DNA from 3 places in the Streptomyces sp. NPDC021100 genome. Region 1 is predicted to be linked to each of the others. Evidence: riboswitches for the same ligand, from Rfam matches in the RefSeq annotation. Region 1 holds a riboswitch; each other region holds the start of a gene.
What was found. Region 1 has a riboswitch for cyclic di-AMP ahead of ACH4PU_RS17340 (transglycosylase family protein). Riboswitches for the same ligand answer to the same signal wherever they lie in the genome.

Region 1 (5,301 bases):
CAGCGGCTGTCGAAGAACCCCGTGCACCACTCCGAGGCTGCGCACGGCAAGGGCAAGGTGGGCATTCCGGGCGAGCGGAGCGCCAACCTCATGACGCACCTGCTCAACATCGACCCCCCGGACCACACCCGCCTCCGCCGTCTGGTCTCCAAGGCGTTCACGCCCCGGCGCGTCGCCGAGTTCGCGCCCCGCGTGCAGGAGCTCACCGACCGGCTCATCGACGGGTTCGCGGAGCGCGGGGAGGCGGACCTCATCCACGAGTTCGCGTTCCCGCTCCCCATCTACGCCATCTGCGACATGCTCGGCGTCCCGCCGGAGGACCAGGACGACTTCCGGGACTGGGCCGGGATGATGATCCGGCACGGCGGCGGGCCGCGCGGCGGAGTGGCCCGTTCCGTGAAGCGGATGCGGACGTACCTCGCGGAGCTGATCCACCGCAAGCGCGAGGACCTGGGCGACGACCTGATCTCCGGGTTGATCAGGGCGAGCGACCACGGCGAGCACCTCACCGAGAACGAGGCCGCCGCCATGGCCTTCATCCTGCTCTTCGCCGGCTTCGAGACCACCGTCAACCTCATCGGCAACGGCACGTACGCGCTCCTGCGCAACCCCGGGGAGCGCGAGCGCCTGCAGCGCGCGCTGGCCGCCGGGGACGAGAGCCTGCTGGAGACCGGGGTGGAGGAGCTGCTCCGGTACGACGGTCCGGTGGAACTGGCCACCTGGCGGTTCGCCACCCGGGACCTGACGATCGGCGGACAGCGCATCGCGGAGGGCGACCCCGTGCTCGTCGTCCTCGCGGCGGCCGACCGGGATCCGGAACGGTTCGCCGAGCCCGACACCCTCGACCTCGCCCGCAGTGACAATCAGCACCTCGGGTACGGGCACGGAATCCATTACTGCCTCGGGGCGCCGCTGGCGCGGCTGGAGGGCCGGACGGCGCTCGCGACGTTGCTGCGACGCCTCCCCGACCTGCGGCTTTCCGCTGATCCGGCCGATCTCAGATGGCGCGGCGGGCTCATCATGCGGGGCCTGCGGACCCTGCCCGTGGCCTTCTCTCCGGAGCCCGGGCAGACGGGCACATGACTATACGTCAACTCGGCTTGACCATTGCACGGCGCTGATCGCGGTGGGTTGTGGCGCCTGAGGGCCGTGGCTATCTTCTGCCGTCATATTCAGCAGCCACACGATCGGCGGCGGTCAGCAGCCGGTCGGCAGCAATATGAGAGGTGATCGCATGCTCTCCGGGAAAGGCCGACATCGCCGTCCCCGTCAACTGCCCGCCGTGGTCGTCGCCGCGGGCGTGACGGGCGCCGGGATCGCCATGCCCCTGCTCGGTGCCACCACCGCCGACGCCGCGGACGCCCCCACCTGGGACCGCGTCGCCCAGTGCGAGAGCGGCGGCCTGTGGAGCGCGGACACGGGCAACGGGTTCTACGGCGGACTGCAGCTCACCCCCGACATGTGGAAGCAGTACGGCGGAACGGAGTTCGCGCCGCGCCCCGACCAGGCCAGCCGCGCCCAGCAGATCGCCGTCGCCCAGCGGATCCTCGAAGCCCGCGGCCCGTACGCCTGGCCCGCCTGCGCGGTGAAGTCCGACCTGGCCAAGGACGGCCGTGCGCCGGAGGTCAACCCGGGCATGCCGCACGACGCGGTCGAGGGGTCGTCGCACGCGCCGGCTTCCGGGACGTCCGGGAAGACCGACTCCGACCGGTCGCGGGACACGTCGTCCGACAAGGCCGACGGCAAGACCGAGGGCACGACCGACAAGAAGGCCGACGGGAAGTCGTCCGACAAGGCCTCCGGGAAGACGTCGGACACCTCCGCCGGGAAGGACGCCTCCTCCGAGCGGCCGACGACCGGCGACAAGGGCGGGAAGGCCGGCGAGCACGGCACCACCGGCAACTCCGGTACCACCGATGCCTCCGGTAAGCCGGGCCGGCCGGAGAAGCCGTCCGGTGACGACCGCGACACGTCCACCGGCTCGTCCGCCGGCGGCAAGCACCGCAAGCCGGCCGGTGACGCCACGGACACCGCGGCCGACGGGCAGAAGACCGGCCGGGACGGCGGCGCTGACTCCGGAACGTCCGCCTCCGGCACGACGGATGAGCGCACGAGCGCCGGCGCGGACGACGCCGGCACCGGCAAGCACCGCGCGGAGCCGTCCGGTTCCGGCGGGGAACGCGCCTCGCGCGGCGCCGAGCGCGGGCGCGCGGACGCGTCCGCCGTGCACGACTACACCGTGCGCCCCGGTGACAACCTGTCAGAGATCGCGGAGCAGCACCGGGTCGAGGGCGGCTGGCACCGCGTGTACCAGGACAACAAAAAGGTCGTCGGGGGCGATCCGGACCTTATTCACCCCGGTCAGCAGCTCGAACTGAAGAAGTAGCGGGGAAGTTCGCGTCGAATGTCCGTTCCGGATGAAAGTGAGACATGGGTCTCGTTGACATCCGCGCGGAGACGGCTCGTCAGAAACCCGTGAAACCACCTTCACCTGCGGAAACAGTGGGTTCCCCGGGGTGGGTGGAGCAGACGGTGGCTGAAAAGGAGGGTTTGAACCCGTCGGCCGTCTGTGCTTACCGTCGTCATCGCTCGCCATCGCGAGCACCACGGTCGTCACGCCGAATCCTGCCGGCGGCCGGGGGAGTCGTCGCGCAAGCGCCGTAGGCAGGAGCGGGGGAACCACGGTAGGTCGCCGGAACGGTTCATCGGTCAACGACCGACGTACCGGAACGGCTTGGGGTGAAGCCTGGTGAGCGCAAGCCACCGGGCCGGGCAACTCACGCCCGAACCCGACAGCTCACCTCGTAGGCGCCGGTGAGGAAACCGAGTCATGTCCAAGGGCAAGCACCGTCGTCCGAACAAGGCCGTCCGCATCGCCACGCTCGCGGGTGTCACCGGCGCCGCAGTCGCCGCCCCGCTGATGATGGCCACGTCCGCCCACGCCGCCTCCGTGCAGACCTGGGACCGCGTGGCCCAGTGCGAGTCCGGCGGCAACTGGTCGATCAACACCGGCAACGGCTACTACGGCGGCCTGCAGTTCTCGCAGTCCTCGTGGGCGGCCATGGGCGGTACCCAGTACGCTCCGCGCGCCGACCTCGCCAGCAAGGGCCAGCAGATCCTGGTCGCCGAGAAGCTGCTCGCCGCCCAGGGCCCCGGCGCCTGGGGCTGCGCCGGCGAGGGCGGCCTGACCCGCGGTGGCGGTTCCCCGGACGTCGACACCTCCGGCTCCGGCAAGGTCGTCTCCAAGTCGGCCTCCGGCCAGCGTGCGACGGGCCAGAGCCACGCCGACCGCAGCGAGCGCAAGGCGGCGCCGAAGCACGCCGCTCCGCAGCGGGAGGCCGACGAGGCCCCGGCCGCGCCGGCCGCCAAGCCGGCCGCGCCGAAGCACGCCGCGCCGAAGACCGTCAAGATGGGCGACGGGGAGTACCAGGTCAAGGAAGGCGACACCCTCGCCAAGATCGCCGAGGCCAAGAAGGTCAAGGGCGGCTGGGAGAAGCTCTACGACCGCAACAAGGACGTCGTGGAGAGCGCCGACCTCATCTTCCCCGGCCAGAAGCTGCACCTCAGCTGAGGCTGAGGGGTCTTCCGGGGGCGTGTGCCGTACGCGGCCGGGCCCCCGGCCGAGGCCCTGACCGGGGCCCCGCGGCCGGGCGGCGCGTACCGCCGCCCGTACCGCCGGCGTTCCCGGTGCGGCACCCGACCACCGGCCCGGGCCCCCTTCCCGGGCCGCAGCGGAACCGCCCCGCTCTGATGCGATCGATCCCCCCCCGAGCCGCATCGGAGCGGGGCTTCGCCGTGCCCGGGCGCGCGTCGGGTCCGGTGCGCGTCAGGCCGGGGCGCGGACCGCGTTCCGGGGCGCGAAGGCGTGCTCGGGCGCGGGCCGTTCCGGGGCGCGACTGTTCCCGGAGGCATACCGTTCCGAGGCGCGAAACGCCCCGGGCGCGTACCGTTCCGAGGCGCGGGGGCACTGTCGGACGCGCACCCTCCCGGGCCGTGAACCGCTCCCGAGCGCGCGCCGTTTCCGCGCGCCCGGCGGCCGCCCCGCGCGCCGGCCGCCCCACCCGGCCCCACCCGGCCACGTACGGATGCGCCTCCCCCGCCCCGCCCGGTCCCGCCCGCCGTCCGGTTCCCGAATCGGTTCCGCACCGGGTTCCCGCACCGGTTCCCCCTTGAGCGAACAGCTCGCCCATTCGCCCTTGATCTCGGCGTTTGTGCCATTTTTCCGGCGGGGTGGCGCTCCGGGGGCGGGTGGACCCTCCGGCGCCCGTTAGGCTCGTGCTGCAGAACGCTGGAGTACCCAGACACACACGAAGGAGACCCTCGTGCCGTCCATCGACGTCGTCGTAGCTCGCGAGATCCTCGACTCGCGAGGCAACCCCACGGTCGAGGTCGAGGTCGGCCTCGACGACGGCTCCACCGGCCGCGCCGCCGTGCCGTCCGGTGCCTCGACCGGTGCCTTCGAGGCCATCGAGCTCCGCGACGGGGACAAGAACCGCTACCTGGGCAAGGGCGTCGAGAAGGCCGTGCTGGCCGTCATCGAGCAGATCGGCCCGGAGCTCGTCGGCTACGACGCCACCGAGCAGCGCCTGATCGACCAGGCCATGTTCGACCTGGACGCCACCGACAACAAGGGCTCCCTGGGCGCCAACGCCATCCTGGGCGTCTCCCTGGCCGTCGCGCACGCCGCCTCCGAGGCGTCGGACCTCCCCCTCTTCCGCTACCTCGGCGGCCCGAACGCGCACCTGCTGCCCGTTCCGATGATGAACATCCTGAACGGCGGCTCGCACGCCGACTCCAACGTGGACATCCAGGAGTTCATGATCGCGCCGATCGGCGCCGAGTCCTTCTCCGAGGCGCTGCGCTGGGGCACCGAGGTCTACCACACCCTCAAGGCCGTGCTGAAGGCCAAGGGCCTGTCCACCGGCCTGGGCGACGAGGGCGGCTTCGCCCCGAACCTCGGCTCCAACCGCGAGGCCCTCGACCTCATCCTCGAGGCCATCAAGCAGGCCGGCTACACCCCCGGCCAGGACATCGCGCTCGCGCTCGACGTCGCCGCGTCCGAGTTCTACAAGGACGGCGTCTACACCTTCGAGGGCAAGAGCCGTACCGCCGCCGAGATGACCGACTACTACGCCGAGCTGGTCGAGGCGTACCCGCTGGTCTCCATCGAGGACCCGCTGTTCGAGGACGACTGGGACGGCTGGCAGACCATCACCGAGCGCCTCGGTGACGCGGTCCAGCTCGTCGGTGACGACCTGTTCGTCACCAACCCCGAGCGCCTCGCCCGCGGCATCGAGGAGG
Region 2 (5,301 bases), on a different contig from region 1:
TGACAACGCCGACCGCGACCCGTCCGCGAGCACCGCGTTGTCGTTGGGGAGGCCCCGGGAACTTCGCCGGATGTCGGTGCGCTTGCATACAGTGACAGCAGTGTTCATCACGCGAGTCGTCGCGGGCGCCGCGGGCGGGTAACCGCGGCGCGGGATGCAGCGAGATATCGAGCGATCGAAGGGACGTACATGCCCATGGGTCACACGGCCGCGCAACAGGCCGGCACCGGCGGCCTGACAGCGACCGAGCACCGCCTGGCCAACGGCTTGCGAGTGGTGCTCTCGGAGGACCACCTGACCCCGGTCGCGGCAGTCTGCCTCTGGTACGACGTCGGCTCGCGCCACGAGGTCAAGGGCCGCACCGGCCTCGCCCACCTCTTCGAGCACCTGATGTTCCAGGGCTCGGCGCAGGTGAAGGGCAACGGCCATTTCGAGCTGGTGCAGGGCGCCGGCGGCTCGCTCAACGGCACCACCAGCTTCGAGCGGACCAACTACTTCGAGACCATGCCCGCCCACCAGCTGGAGCTGGCGCTGTGGCTGGAAGCCGACCGGATGGGCTCGCTGCTCACCGCGCTCGACGACGAGTCCATGGAGAACCAGCGCGACGTCGTCAAGAACGAGCGCCGCCAGCGGTACGACAACGTGCCCTACGGCACCGCGTTCGAGCGGCTGACGGCGATGGTCTACCCCGAGGGCCACCCCTACCACCACACGCCCATCGGCTCGATGGCCGACCTGGACGCCACCTCCCTGGAGGACGCGCGGGAGTTCTTCCGCACGTACTACGCGCCCGGCAACGCCGTCCTCGCCGTGGTCGGCGACATCGATTCCGAGCGGACGCTGGCCTGGATCGAGAAGTACTTCGGGTCCATCCCCGCCCACGACCGCAAGCAGCCGCCGCGCGACGGCGCCCTGCCCGACGTCGTCGGCGAGCAGCTCCGCCAGGTGGTCCGCGAGGAGGTGCCCTCGCGTGCCCTGATGGCCGCCTACCGGCTCCCGCACGACGGCACCCGGGAGGCGGACGCCGCCGACCTGGCACTGACCGTACTCGGCGGCGGTGAGTCCTCGCGGCTGCACAACCGCCTCGTCCGGCACGACCGCACCGCGGTCGCGGCGGGCTTCGGCATGCTGCGCCTCGCGGGCGCCCCCTCACTGGGCTGGCTGGACGTCAAGGCGTCCGCCGGCGCCGAGGTCGCGGACATCGAGACGGCCGTCGACGAGGAGCTGGCCCGCTTCGCGCTGGAGGGGCCCACCGCCCAGGAGATGGAGCGCGCCCAGGCCCAGCTGGAGCGCGAATGGCTGGACCGGCTGGCCACGGTCAGCGGACGCGCCGACGAACTCTGCCGCTTCGCCGTCCTCTTCGGCGACCCGCAGCTCGCCCTGACCGCGGTCCAGCGGGTCCTGGAGGTCACGCCGGAGGAGGTGCGGGCCGTCGCCCAGGCGCGGCTGCGCCCCGACAACCGCGCGGTGCTCGTCTACGAGCCGACCGGGCCCCAGACCGCGGGCGCCGACGAGACAGGCGCCACCGAGGGCGCCATGGCGCAGGAAGCCGACGTACAGGAAGAGGAGACGGCCCAGTGAGCGAAGCCGCAGTCGTGGGCGCCACCGGCACCGCCGGACCCACCATGCAGTTCCACCCGCAGCCCCTGCCGGGCACGGCCACCCCGTGGAACTTCCCGGCCCCCGGCCGCGACCGGCTGCCCAACGGCCTGACCGTGCTGCGCTGCCACCGCCCCGGCCAGCAGGTCGTCGCCGTCGAGGTCAGCCTCGCCGCGCCGCTGGAGGCCGAGCCGGCCGGCCTGGAGGGCGTGGCCACGATCATGGCCCGCGCCTTCTCCGAGGGCACGGACAAGCTCAGCGCCGAGGACTTCACGGCCGAACTGGAGCGCTGCGGCGCCACCCTGGACGCCCACGCCGACCACCCCGGCGTACGGCTCTCCCTGGAGGTCCCCGCCTCCCGGCTGGTCAAGGCGCTGGGCCTGCTCGCCGACGCCCTGCGCGCCCCGGCCTTCCCCGACAACGAGGTCGAGCGCCTCGTCCGCAACCGCCTGGACGAGATCCCGCACGAGCTCGCCAACCCGGCCCGCCGGGCCGCCATGGCGCTCTCCGCCGAGCTCTTCCCGGCCGACTCGCGGATGTCCCGGCCCCGGCAGGGCACGGAGGAGACCGTCGAGCGCATCGACGCCGCCTCCGTACGGGCCTTCTACGAGGCGCACGTCCGCCCGGCCACCGCCACTGCGGTGATCGTGGGCGACCTGACCGGCGTCGACCTGGACCAGGCCCTGGCCGACACTCTCGGCGCCTGGACGGGCTCCCCGGCCGAGCCCCGGCCCGTCCCGCCCGTCTCCGCCGACGACACCGGCCGCGTCGTCATCGTGGACCGCCCGGGCGCCGTCCAGACGCAGCTGCTCATCGGCCGCGTCGGCGCCGACCGGCACGACAGCGTCTGGCCCGCCCAGGTGCTCGGCACGTACTGCCTCGGCGGCACGCTGACCTCCCGTCTGGACCGCGTGCTGCGCGAGGAAAAGGGCTACACCTACGGCGTCCGCTCGTTCGGCCAGGTGCTGCGCTCCGCCCCCGACGGCACCGGCATCGCGATGCTCGCCATCAGCGGCTCCGTGGACACCCCCAACACCGGTCCGGCGCTGGCGGACCTGTGGACGGTGCTGCGCACCCTCGCCGCCGAGGGGCTGACGGACGCCGAGCGCGACGTCGCCGTGCAGAACCTGGTGGGTGTCGCGCCGCTCAAGTACGAGACGGCGGCGGCCGTCGCGGGCACGCTGGCCGACCAGGTCGAGCAGTACCTCCCGGACGACTTCCAGGCCCGGATGTACGAACGCCTCGCGCAGACCGGGACGGTGGAGGCCACCGCGGCCGTCGTGAACGCCTTCCCGGCCGACCGCCTGGTCACCGTGCTGGTCGGGGACGCCGCGGAGATCGCCGAGCCCGTCCGGGCGCTTGGCATCGGCGAGGTGACGGTCGTTTCCGCCTGACGGAAGCTCAAGCCTCCGCATGCGCCCCGGCGCACGCGCGGGGGCGGAGAGGCGCGTGGGCCCTTCGGGGGCCACGCGCCTCCGTTATGCCCGATTTATAGGAGCGGTTGCACCATCCTTCTGTGGCGTGCGTCACTAAAACGGGGTTCCGTTTGCCGTTCGAATCTGACGACGATTAGCTTCATGGCGGCAGCCCGTCGGATCGGAGCCGCAACCGCGGCCCCGGGCAGCCATCGCCGAGTCCCCGTACGGCGCGAGCCAGGGGAGCCGGGGAACCACATGTTCCCTGGGGTGAATCGGGTCCCTCTCCGGAGGGAACCGTAGGAGACCTTCCTGCTCCGAACCCGTCAGCTAACCCGGTAGGCGAGAGGGAAGGAAAGGAACAGCCGCAACCATGGCGTTCACCCGTGCCACCGGGAAGCACCGTCGTCCGAGCCGTGCCGTGCGAGTCGGCGCCAACGTCGCCGGCATAGCCACCCTGAGCGCCGCGGGCGTCGTCGCCGGTGTCGCCGCTCCGGCCTTCGCCGCCTCTCCGGAGGAGGCGCCCCGCGTGCAGGACACCGGCCTCACCCAGGCCGTCGTCATCTCCGACCACGTGGCCGACAGCGTGGACGAGCAGGCCCAGATGCAGCGCGGCGTCGCCGAGCAGGACGCCGCCACCCAGAAGGCCGAGGACGCCGCCAAGGCGCAGGCCGCCCTGGTCAAGAAGCGCGCCGACGAGGCCAAGCGCAAGGCCGAGGCCGAGCGTGCCGAGAAGGCGCGCGCGGCCCGCGAGGAGGAGCGCAAGCGCCTCAACACCTTCGTGATGCCGATCGACGGTTCCTTCGTCTCCACCCAGTACCACGCCTCCAGCGGCCTGTGGTCCTCCGGCAGCCACACCGGCGTCGACTTCCACGCCGAGGAGGGCACCAGCGTTCACGCCGTGGGTGCCGGCACCGTCGTCGAGGCCGGCAACGGCGGCGCCTACGGCAACAACATCGTCATCAAGCACAACGACGGCACGTACACCCAGTACGGCCACCTCTCGTCGATCGGCGTCAGCGTGGGCCAGACCGTCACCCCCGGCCAGCAGATCGGCCTCTCCGGCTCCACCGGCAACGTCACCGGCCCGCACCTGCACTTCGAGGCCCGCACGGCGCCCACCTACGGCTCGGACATCGACCCGGTCGCGTACCTGCGCGCCCACGGCGTCGCCATCTGACCGCGGCCGTCCCCTTTTCTTCCGCCGAGCCCCGCCCGGACCACGCGTCCGCGGCGGGGCTTTCGGCCGTCCGGAGGCGGCGAAGCTTTCCCGCTCTCTCCACTCGGCCCCGCTCTCTTCACTCGGCTCCGTGCGCTCCACTCGGCTCCGTGCGCTCCGCTTGGCCAAATCATTTCCATGGTCTTCCGGCGGCCATCGGAATCCGCGCGGGATTGCCATAGAGTCGAGCGAATCCTGAAGAAGCGTCCCTCGCCCGCGGACCGTCGCTTTTACGCGAGGCCGCGTCGGGGTCGATCCGGAGGTCCGTCCAATGCGGGGACGTTTGTGAACGGCGGGACCGAAGCGGTTCCCGAGAGCCGCCGCGTTTCCGCGCAGGCGGTGTGCACGGCCATCCGCGACGACATCGTCTCCGGCGCCTTCCCGCCCGGCAGCCGGCTCATCGAGGAACTGCTCGCCCGCCGGTACGGCGTCTCGCGCGTCCCGGTCCGGGAGGCGCTCCGCACCCTGGCCTCCGAGGGCTTCGTGACCACGCGCCGGCACGCGGGCGCCTGCGTCGCCGAGCCGACCGAGCAGGAGGCGGCCGACCTGCTGGAGGTGCGGGCGCTGCTGGAGCCGCTGGGGGCCGCCCGGGCCGCGCAGCGGCGGACCGAGGCGCACCTGAAGGTGCTGCGCGGACTGGTCCGGCTGGGCCGGGAGCGCGCCCGCGCCGGGCAGCCGGGCGAGCTGTGCCCGCTGGGCGACTGGTTCGACGAGACGCTCGCCCAGGCGTCCGGCAGCCCCAGCCTGGGCGCGCTGCTCACCCAGGTGCGGCGCAAGATCGCCTGGATGTACGCGCCCGAGCCGCCCGCCCGGCCCGTGGAGACCTGGGAGACGCACGCCGCGCTGGTCGACGCGGTGGTCAGGAGGGACGCGGGGCGTGCCCGGGACATCGCCGCCGGACGGGCCGGACGGGCCCCCGGGGAATTCCGGTTCTGGCGGCCGGTGCCGGCTTCTTCCGCGCCCTCGGCCGGCGTTCGGAAACGCGCCGTTCACACGGCGGGCGCCGGAATGTGACGGCCGTCCGGTATTCCGGAGCCGGCGGTGAATTCCCCCGCGCGGAACGCCCGG
Region 3 (5,301 bases), on a different contig from region 1:
GCTCCTTGCCGATCCGGGCGCCCAGCGAGAGGACGTCGCCCAGGCTTCCGACCGTGGTCAGCCGGTCGGCGGTGTCCGAGGCGGGCACCGTTTCCGCCCTCTCCGCCGTATCCACCGTCTCCGCCGCCGGGCGCTCCGGCGCCGGGTCCGCCGCGAGGGCCGGCCCGGCGACGGCCAGGACCAGCGAGCAGCAGGCCGCTAGGGCGATGGTGGTCGTTCTGCTGATGCGCATGCGGGCAACTCCCTCCAGGAACGTCCCTCATGGGGACGAGGCCCACGGTGTGCCGCGGCGCGGGGCCCCGCAACCGCTCGCCGGGACGGGGCGGGGCGCTTCCGCTGCGGCCCGCACCCGCTCTGACCTGCTCTCTTGACGCGGTCGGCCATTCTTGCCGGGGCCGGCGGGGCGTTCGGCCGGGAGGGTGCCCCGGTCCCGCCCCTTCCCGTTTCCTCCAGGGCTGCGCCCCGGACCCCCTTGTCGCGGCTCCGCGGGCGCGGGGGCTGGCCCCCGCAAGAAACGGGAAGGGGCGGGACCGGGGCACCCTCCCCGCCGGGGCACAATGCATCACGTGCCCCGAAACACCATCACCCCCACCACCCCCTGCCCCTGCGGCCTCCCCGCCGCCTACGGCGACTGCTGCGGCGCCTTCCACGAAGGCGCGAAGCAAGCCCCCACCGCCGAACGCCTCATGCGCTCCCGCTACAGCGCCTTCGTCGTGGGCGACGCCGCGTACCTCCTCCGCACCTGGCACTCCGCCACCCGCCCGCCGTCCCTCGACCTCGACCCGAAGGTCCGCTGGACGGGCCTGGAGATCCTGGCGACCTCGGCGGGCACCGCGTTCCACCAGGAGGGCACGGTGGAGTTCCGCGCCCACTGCGTGGTGCGGGGACAGGAGGACGCGCAGCACGAGCTGAGCCGCTTCGTCCGGGAGAACGGCGCCTGGGTCTACGTGGACGCCGCCTGAAGACGCTCCGGCTCCCAGTCGGTCTCGTAGAACCTCACCCGCTCGTCTTCCCCCGCGAGCCGCATCCCCGCCGCCGTCATGACGCGGTGGGACGGGACGTTGTCGTGGTCGGCGTCGCCCTTCACCCGCCGGACGCCCCGCGTCCGCGCCGACGCCAGGGCGGCGCGGAGCGCTTCGGAGGCGTACCCCTTCCCGCGCTCGGCGGGCAGCAGCCCGTAGCCGACGGTCACGGCCCCGTCCTCGTCGGCGGGCCCGTGGAAGTCCAGCCCGCCGACCACGCGCCCGTCCTCCCGGCGCCGTATCTCGTAGGCTCCCGGATGCCGCCCGGGCCCCTCCCGTTCCGCCGTCAGGAACCGCCGCGCGGCCTTCACGTCGTCGTCCTCCGGATACCCGGGTACCCAGTGCGGCAGCAGCTCCGGGTCCTCGGCGGCGATGTTCTCCGCCTCGGCGACGGTGAGGCGGTGCAGGATGAGCCGGGCTGTCACAAGGTCGTCCATGGCCCGACGGCTATCACCCGCCGACACGGGCCCGCATCGGTTTTTCGCCGTCCCCGCACCGGGACGTCGTCCCTCCGGGCGGCTCTCACCTGAAGGAGACGGGCCGGCGCCGCCGATGAGGCGCCGGCCCGAATGAGACATCAGGTGTCAGACGTCAGCGCACGCGGCCGTACCAGACGCTGTTGGACCAGATCTTCTCCAGGCGGACCTTCTTGCCGGTGCCGGGAGCGTGCCAGATCTTGTTTCCACCCGCGTAGATGCCCACGTGGTAGACGTTGCTGCCGGAGTGGAAGAACACCAGGTCGCCGACGGAGCGGGAGCCGCGCGAGATGTGCCGCGTGGCGTTGTACTGGTCGGCGGCGACGCGGGGGAGCTTCTTGCCGGCCTTCTTGAACGAGTAGAGCGTCAGGCCCGAGCAGTCGAAGCGGTTGGGGCCGGTGGCGCCCCACTGGTACGGGGAGCCGCTCTTGGACGCCGCGACCTTGACGGCCTGGGAGCCCGGGGTGGCCGCCTGGGCGTCCCCGGCCATGCCGGGGAGCAGGACGGACGCCGCGACAGTGGCGGCGGTGAGGGCCGATGCGGTTCCGGCCCGGGAGATGAGCGCGGGTATGCGAGGCAGCGCAGACATGCCGAGTAAGCCCTTCGTCATCCGCCTGCGAAAGATGACCTGTCGGGTTCGGGCTGACAAAGTTGCCCGGCCACCATGTGGCTTCACCCCTAGGACCACCGCCATCGTGGTCCGTCGTGCCTGGGTCTCCCGCTCCTGCCGATCCGCGTGTATCCGGTCCGCACCCGGAGCGGCGGCAGGACTCGGCGTCCGCCCGGGTGGCCCGCCTCTGTGACGGGTTCTTGGTTGTTCGGTGCATGATCCTGCACCATCCACCGGCGAAATCCGGTGCCGAAACGGCCGTCTGTGAGGTTCTTCACGCCGGCCGGAAGGTTTCATTCCGGCGGCTTGACCCCTTCTCAGCAGGGACGACGCCAGGAATTGAGACCGAGTTTCTTCTGCATGGAACTGAGCCCCAGATCCTTGGTCCGACCGCAGAACTCCCCCGGATCCAGCTTGTATTCGACGTGGAACACCGCCTTGCCGCGCTTCACGAAGGGCGACAGTTTGTCGCATTCGCGGAACTCGGCGCACTGTTCGTTCACGGCGAAGTCGAAGTCGCCGACGAGGTCCGGGATCTGGTCGAGGTCGTTCTTGAGACCGACGGACATTCCGCGGTCATGGGCGAGCCGTGCGATCAGGCGGTTGAACGCCAATTGGTGGGCGGCGGTGAGGGGGAAGCCCGTCTCGTTCCGGAACCCCTCGGTCAGGTCCGGTTCGACGGCGTCGAAGCCCTTCTTCCGGCACATGTCGAAACGTTCCGCCATGATCGGTTCGAGGACGTCGAGCCGCCGGATGTCCAGCCACTTCTCGCCCTTCCAGCCGTCGTTGTCCGCGCCGAGCACCGCCTCCGGGAACTTCTTCGCGTCGGGCCGCCAGTCCTCGTACGCGCCCACGTTGACGTAGCAGACGACCTTGCGGCCGTCGGCGTGCAGCCGTTCCACGGTCGCCGCGTCGTTCTCGAAGCCGTCGATGTCGTAGACGGGGACGTCCACCGAGGTGTCGACCTTCCCGTCGAGCTGCCACTGCCAGCGGGTGCCGGGGCGCGGCTGCCAGCGCGCCGCCCGGTCGGCGGGCTTCCCCGACGACGGGGCGGCGGATTCCGGTGTGGACGGGCCGGCGGACGGGGTGTCCCGGGACGGCGCCGGGCTCGTGCCGCGCCGGGGTTTCCCGGGCGCCGTGTCCCGGTGGCCGGGCCGGGGTTGCGCCGACGCGCTGGGCCTGCCGTCCCGCTCGGGCCCGTCGGCCTGGTCCTCGTCCTCCGAGCCCGACCCCGAGCAGCCGGCGGCGACGAGCAGGGCCGCGGCCGTCAACGCCCCGGCGCCCAGGGCCCGGCGGGCCCCGCGGCGCCGGGGGCCGCCCGGTTCCGGGCGTGCGGCTCCCAGACGGGTGGATGTCAGACGTGCGGATTTCAGGCGCTCGTCGGTGGTGCGGTCTGCCATGGGTTCTCTCCTGTTCCCGGCACCGCGCAGTGCACTCCCGCGCCGCGCAGTCCGGCCGTGCGGGACACATGACCGGCCCGCTCCTGGGGCACACCGTAGACCAAGTGGCAGAAGAGCGAGGGGAGATGGCCCTTGGTCCAGTCCGGGACCCCGGCCGTCCGGTACGCCTCCCAGTCGCCCTCGAAGGTCACGAGCAGATCGGCGATCCGCGCGTACCCGGGGTCCGGGTGCGTCCCGTGGTTGAACACGACCGTACGTCCCCCCAACGCCCGCGCGCACGCGGCGAGTCGGCGGTAACGGGCGAGGAACTCGGGGGCCGTGGGCACCTGGTCGAGGAATACCCCGTCGACGCCGTACCAGCCGCGGTGCCTGCGGACGTCCGCCAGTACCGCGCGCGGCGGCCGGCGCCCGTAGCCGGTGTCCACGTACCCCAGCACCGGGACCCCCGCGTCCCGGAGCCGGCCGGCGGCGGTGCGGAAGGCCGGGTCGGGCCGGCGCCCCGGGCCGTCGGCGGCGTTGAGCACCACGCCGCGCAGCGCGGGGGCGGCCCGCAGCAGGGCCGCCCACGCGCCGGGGTCCACCGCCGGGTGGACGTACAGCGGTACGAGCAGCCGCCGGTCCCCGGGCGGCGCCGTCACCGTGGCGCCCGCGCCGGCCGGAGCCGGGCGTCGGCCCACAGGTCGGCGAGGGTGGTGTCGAACGCGTACTCCGGCCGCCAGCCGAGCGCCCGTTCGGCGGCCGTGACGTCGGCCTGCTGCCAGGGCAGCGCCGCCGAGCGCGGCGAGCCGTCGCCGGTCTCGTCGACGCGCCCCCGGAAGCCGGCGGCCCGCGCCAGCCCCTCGGCGACCTCCCGGGCCGTGTGCGCCGTCCCGCTGCCGATGTTGAGCACGCCGGTGACCGGCTCGGGGGCGGTGACGGCGAGCACGACCGCCCGGGCCACGTCCCGCGCGTCGACGAAGTCGCGGTGCGCGGAGAGGTCCCCGGTGCGGACGATCCCGTCGGGGCCGGCCTCCCGGATCCCCTCGGCGAGCCGGCCGGGCAGCGACGTGGGCGGCGAGCCGGGGCCCAGCGGGTTGAACACCCGCAGCACGAGCGCGTCCAGCCCCGAGCCGGTGACCGCCAGCGTGCCCGCCAGCTTGGCGGCGCCGTAGAGGCCCAGTGGGGCGGTGGGGGCGGACTCGGTGAGCGAACGGGCGCCGCCCCCCGCCCCGTACTCGGCGGCCGACCCGAGGTGCACCAGCCGGGCGGCGGGCGCGGCCAGCCGCAGCGCCTCGCACAGCACCGCCGGGCCGCGCGCGTTGACGGCGGTCAGGGCGGTGGCGCCGCCGCCGGTGACCCCTGCGCAGTTGACGACGGCGTCGGGGGCCGCGCCGCGCAGGGCGACGGCCAGGTCGGCGGGGTCGGCGCCGGCCAGGTCGCAGGGGAGGGCGGCGCCCGGCGACCGGCCGCCGTCGAGCACCCGCGCGCCGGGGAGGGCGCGCAGCCGCTCGGCGGCGTGCCGGCCCAGGAAGCCGGTCGCGCCCAGGACGAGGATCCGCATGCGGGTCGTTCACGCTCCTTTGATCAGCAGGTCGCGGCGGTGGGAGAACTCCGCGTTGGCCCGGTCGTAGTCGTCGGGGCGCCCGATGTCCAGCCAGTAGCCGTCGAACTCGTAGGCGTTCGGCGGTGTCCCGGCGGCGAGCAGGTCGAGGACCAGCTCGTCGAAGCCGAGCGGCAGGCCGGGCGTGTAGCGGGCCAGGGCGTCGCGGGTGACTCCGTAAACGCCCATCGAGACGCGGTAGTCGATGCTGGGC

Region 2: it holds a riboswitch for cyclic di-AMP, as region 1 does, so the genes downstream of both, ACH4PU_RS28935 (M23 family metallopeptidase) here and ACH4PU_RS17340 (transglycosylase family protein) in region 1, are expected to answer to the same signal.
Region 3: it holds a riboswitch for cyclic di-AMP, as region 1 does, so the genes downstream of both, ACH4PU_RS05640 (C40 family peptidase) here and ACH4PU_RS17340 (transglycosylase family protein) in region 1, are expected to answer to the same signal.

What each region holds. Positions count from the first base shown of each region.
Region 1 is NZ_JBIRQH010000008.1:101,460-106,760, reverse strand. Features, by position in the region: gene ACH4PU_RS17350 (cytochrome P450) at 1-1,083, shown strand, start outside; gene ACH4PU_RS17345 (transglycosylase family protein) at 1,235-2,386, shown strand; cyclic di-AMP (ydaO/yuaA leader) riboswitch at 2,647-2,826, shown strand; gene ACH4PU_RS17340 (transglycosylase family protein) at 2,831-3,571, shown strand; gene eno (phosphopyruvate hydratase) at 4,323-5,301, shown strand, end outside.
Region 2 is NZ_JBIRQH010000020.1:64,551-69,851, reverse strand. Features, by position in the region: gene ACH4PU_RS28945 (M16 family metallopeptidase) at 196-1,581, shown strand; gene ACH4PU_RS28940 (M16 family metallopeptidase) at 1,626-2,993, shown strand; cyclic di-AMP (ydaO/yuaA leader) riboswitch at 3,218-3,374, shown strand; gene ACH4PU_RS28935 (M23 family metallopeptidase) at 3,388-4,194, shown strand; gene ACH4PU_RS28930 (GntR family transcriptional regulator) at 4,519-5,247, shown strand.
Region 3 is NZ_JBIRQH010000002.1:441,785-447,085, forward strand. Features, by position in the region: gene ACH4PU_RS05625 (hypothetical protein) at 1-232, opposite strand, end outside; gene ACH4PU_RS05630 (YchJ family protein) at 558-962, shown strand; gene ACH4PU_RS05635 (GNAT family N-acetyltransferase) at 944-1,459, opposite strand; gene ACH4PU_RS05640 (C40 family peptidase) at 1,614-2,087, opposite strand; cyclic di-AMP (ydaO/yuaA leader) riboswitch at 2,094-2,245, opposite strand; gene ACH4PU_RS05645 (endo alpha-1,4 polygalactosaminidase) at 2,426-3,508, opposite strand; gene ACH4PU_RS05650 (spherulation-specific family 4 protein) at 3,478-4,146, opposite strand; gene ACH4PU_RS05655 (NAD-dependent epimerase/dehydratase family protein) at 4,143-5,048, opposite strand; gene ACH4PU_RS05660 (sugar phosphate nucleotidyltransferase) at 5,058-5,301, opposite strand, start outside.